2 regions of the Maccoyibacter intestinihominis genome follow, and region 1 is predicted to be linked to the other one. Evidence: predicted binding sites of a transcription regulator. Region 1 holds the regulator's gene; the other holds the start of a gene.
The links. The regulator HrcA, encoded in region 1, represses chaperone genes, less so after heat shock. The targets are predictions, from matches to a motif close to TGTTAGCACTCNNNNNNNNNGAGTGCTAACA.
Positions count from the first base shown of each region.

Region 1 (2,413 bases):
TTTGTAATTCCTGTGCAACGGTTCCTGATTCTAATTCGTCATTTTCCACCTGCATCACTGCATTGTGGTATTCCGGATCAAATTCTTCGCCAACTGCTTCAATTGGTGCTACACCAGCCTGCTCTAACTCATTCATGAGCTGCTTATATATCATGTTCATTCCATCGGCAAAAGCACTTCCTGCTTCTTCCTCCGGGATACTTGCGAGTCCTCTTTCAAAATTGTCTATGACCGGAAGTATCTTTTCGATAATACTCTTAGCTCCGACTTCAAACATCTGGGCTTTTTCTTTTTCCGTTCTCTTACGGAAGTTATCAAACTCTGCCATCTGGCGTCTGACCCGATCCTGAAGTTCTTCAATCTGTTCGTCTTTCTTATCTTTTTTCTTCTTTGCCTTTTTCTCTTTCTTTTCTGCTTTCTTATCTGCCTTTTCCTCTGCTTCTTTGGCTTCTGTTTCGCCTGCGGAAGCTTCATTGCCGGCTTCTTTGGTTTCCTCTTCTGCTGAAGAGGCTTCTTCGTTGACAGTATCTGTTTCTAAGATTTCTTCCTCTGTCTTATTCTCTGCCATGATGTTCCACCTTTCTCTATGCTAATCTTTCGGTTTTCGAAAGATATCATCCAACTGCACTTTCAAATTTTTCAGGTTATCCATTACATTCTCATAATCCATTCGCTTTGGACCGATAATTCCAATGGTTCCCTGTATTCCCTCTCCTAATTCATAAGTTGCGGTGACTACACTGCAATCTTTCATGGTCTGGATCGGGGTTTCATTTCCTATATAAACCTGAATTCCCGTATTCTCTTCTGAGTTTAAGGTTTCAGATACAAGGCTTGCTAATTCCTGTTTTTCTTCAAATGCCTCGATCAGCTCACTGGCACTCTTCGAATCACTCAGTTCCGGATATTTAAAAATGTTTGTTGCTCCGCTGGTATAAATCTGTAAATCTTCATCCTCACCGATCGCCTCTGCTACTGCATCTAAGACATCACTGACGATTCCACTGTCTATCCCTGCCTGTTCTTTTAATAAAGAAATCATTCCTAAATTGATCTGGTCTATGGAAAGACCGTTTAAGTTGGAATTCAACAGGATGTTCAGCTTCAGAAGTCTTTCATTTCCAAGCGGCTCACCCACGGAAATGATCTTGTTCTTTACGATGTTGCCCTCTCTTACGATAACGGCAAGAATCTGTTCATCATCTACCTGTGATAACTGGATGAATTTTACCCGGCTCTTCTGATAGCTTGGAGCACTGATCATCGCTGCATAATTGGTATTTGTTGCAAGTACCTTTGCTACCTGTTTTAATACCTGCTCCACTTTCTCGGTATGTTCTATCATGAACTCCTTCATCTGTGTGACTTCGTTATCTTTTTCCTCAATCAGGTGATCGACATAAAAACGATAACCTTTGTCAGAAGGAATCCTGCCTGCCGAGGTATGCGGCTGCAATATATAGCCCATCTCTTCTAAGTCCGCCATCTCATTACGAATGGTTGCTGAACTCAAATTCAAATCCGAATCTTTTGAAATGGTTCTTGAACCAACCGGTTCTCCTGTCTCTAAATAATTACGGATGATGGCTTTTAAGATTTTTGTCTTTCTCTCATCGAGCATCTCCATGATCTCACCTGACCTTCTGAGGTTTGTTAGCACTCATTTAAGTGGAGTGCTAATATCTATGTACTTAAGATAGCACCGTTGTTTTTCTTTGTCAACTAATATTTGTGATTTTTTTGTGTTTTTCTTCTATTTTATATTTCCGGGAACGGATCTGAACTATTCCTCTCCGTATACTTTTCGTTCTTTCTCACTTAATTCTGCCCGCTCAAACAGATCCGGTCTTCTCTCTTTGGTGCGTAAGATGGACTGTTCTCTTCGCCACTCATCTACCTTTTGATGATTTCCAGATAACAGGATCGGCGGAACGGCTTTCTCCTGCCACACCTCCGGTCTGGAATACTGCGGGTATTCTAACAGATTTCCTTCTAAGGATTCGGTTTCACCGGATTCCTGGTTTTTTAACACTCCCGGAACCATACGGGAGATGGCATCAACTAAAACCATTGCCGGAAGTTCTCCTCCGGTCAGTACATAATCTCCTATGGAAATGTAATCGGTTACGATCTCCTCTAGGACACGCTCGTCTACTCCCTCATAATGTCCGCAGAGCAGGATCACATCTTCCTCTAATGCAAACTCTTTTGCTGCCTGCTGTGTAAAAAGCGGTCCCTGCGGAGTTAAATAGATGGTCCTTGGACGATATCCGATTTTTTCTACGATGGATAAATAAGCATCATAGATCGGCTGTGCCTGCATCACCATGCCTGCCCCGCCCCCATAGGGATAATCGTCCACTTTTTTATGCTTGTCTACGGTATAATCACGGATATTGACCGCTTCAATGGC
Region 1 is NZ_JBBMEX010000001.1:257,522-259,934, reverse strand. It holds gene grpE (nucleotide exchange factor GrpE) at 1-568, opposite strand, end outside; gene hrcA (heat-inducible transcriptional repressor HrcA) at 590-1,627, opposite strand; gene trmD (tRNA (guanosine(37)-N1)-methyltransferase TrmD) at 1,784-2,413, opposite strand, start outside.

Region 2 (2,413 bases), on a different contig from region 1:
CGTGATCGGAGCGTCCGGTTCAGGAAAATCCACAATGCTCCGCTGTGTGAATCTGTTAGAGACACCAACCGGTGGCAGCATTTTATATCATGGAGAAGATATCACAGATCCAAAGATCAATGTACCGGCATACCGTTCTAAGGTTGGAATGGTATTCCAGAGTTTTAATCTGTTTAACAACATGACGGTTTTAGAGAACTGCATGGTAGGTCAGATCAAGGTAGCTGGAAGAAAAAAAGAAGAAGCAGAAGAAAAAGCAATGGCATACTTAAAAAAGGTTGGCATGGACGCGTACATCAATGCAAAACCGCGTCAACTTTCCGGTGGTCAGAAACAGCGTGTGGCAATTGCAAGGGCTTTGGCAATGGAGCCGGAAATCCTGCTTTTTGACGAACCGACTTCCGCATTAGACCCACAGATGGTCGGAGAAGTCTTAAATATCATGCGTCAGCTTGCGCAGGAAGGCCTTACGATGATCGTAGTCACACATGAGATGGCATTTGCAAGAGACATTTCAAGTCATGTGATCTTTATGTCAGACGGCGTGATCGAAGAAGAAGGAACTGCAAAAGAAGTATTCTTAGAGCCAAAGAGCGAAAAGACCAAGGAGTTCTTAAGCAGATTCCGTGGAATTGAAGGCGAGGTATAATTGAATGTTTTTCCTCTTTCTGCTATACTTTGAGAAAGTATGGAGGAAGAGAAATCTCAACATAGAAAATTCCCTGTTCGGGTATAATATGATACCGGAACAGGGAATTTTTATGTTAAAATTTTTTATAAAAGAATTAGCACTCACATCTTGACAGTGCTAACAAAAGGTGTTATACCTTATATTGTAAAGGAAAAACAGGTTTCAGACATTCTTATTTTTAGGAAATAGAATGTGACGATAGAAAGGGGCGTAGAAGTATGAACATCCAGAAATTTACCCAGAAATCAGTAGAAGCGATCAACGATTGCGAGAAATTAGCATATGAATACGGAAATCAGGAAATCGAGCAGGAACATTTGATGGTTGCATTGATGCAGCAGGAAGATGGACTAATTCCGAAATTAATTGAGAAAATGGAGATCCAGAAACAGCATTTTGCAGATAATGCAAGACGAAAACTGGAAGCCAGAGTCAAAGTGTCCGGAGGACAGGTTTATGTGGGACAGAATCTGAATAAGGTTCTGATCCATGCAGAAGATGAAGCAAAACAGATGGGCGATGAATATGTATCGGTAGAGCATCTGTTTTTAGCATTGATAAAATACCCGAATCAGGCAATGAAAGAACTGTTTAAGGAATATGGTATTACCAGAGAAAGATTTTTACAGAGTCTTTCTACCGTGCGTGGTAATCAGAGGGTAACTTCTGACAATCCCGAGGCAACATATGATACGCTTGAAAAATACGGCTATGACATGGTAGAGCGGGCAAAAGACCAGAAGCTGGACCCTGTCATCGGAAGGGATACGGAAATCCGTAATGTTATCCGGATCCTGTCACGAAAGACGAAGAACAATCCGGTTTTGATCGGTGAACCGGGTGTCGGAAAAACAGCAGTAGTAGAAGGCTTAGCACAGAGGATCGTGCGTGGTGATGTGCCGGAAGGACTGAAGGATAAAAAATTGTTTGCACTGGATATGGGTGCATTAGTAGCAGGTGCAAAATACCGTGGAGAATTTGAGGAACGTTTAAAAGCAGTGCTCGATGAAGTAAAGCAGAGTGACGGTCAGATCATTCTCTTTATTGATGAGCTGCATACCATCGTCGGAGCAGGAAAGACGGACGGTGCCATGGATGCAGGCAATATGTTAAAACCAATGCTTGCAAGAGGCGAGCTTCACTGCATCGGTGCAACAACGTTAGACGAATACCGTGAATATATTGAAAAAGATGCAGCTTTAGAGCGTCGTTTCCAGCCGGTACAGGTCGATGAACCGACCGTAGAAGATACGATCTCTATTTTAAGAGGTATCAAAGAACGCTACGAGGTATTCCACGGAGTTAAGATCACTGATGCCGCATTAGTCAGTGCAGCAGTCCTTTCGAACCGTTATATTTCGGATCGTTTTTTACCGGATAAAGCGATTGACTTAGTTGATGAGGCATGTGCCCTGATTAAAACCGAATTAGATTCTATGCCAACCGAGTTAGATGAGTTGAACCGTAGGATCATGCAGCTTCAGATCGAAGAAACCGCATTGAAAAAAGAGGAAGATCATCTGAGCAAGGATCGTTTAGAGACACTTCAAAAAGAATTAGCTGAATTAAACGATGAATTTGCAGCAAAGAAGGCACAGTGGGACAACGAGAAAAAGACCGTAGAAAAAGTACAGAAGCTGCGTGAGGAATTAGAATCCCTGAAAAAAGAGATTGCACTTGCAAAGCAGAACTACGATTTAGAGAAAGCAGCAGAACTTCAGT
Region 2 is NZ_JBBMEX010000008.1:57,779-60,191, forward strand. It holds gene WMO43_RS08835 (amino acid ABC transporter ATP-binding protein) at 1-649, shown strand, start outside; gene clpB (ATP-dependent chaperone ClpB) at 910-2,413, shown strand, end outside.
Region 2: clpB (ATP-dependent chaperone ClpB) is a predicted target of HrcA. The motif match lies at 784-814, and genes of this name have one in related genera.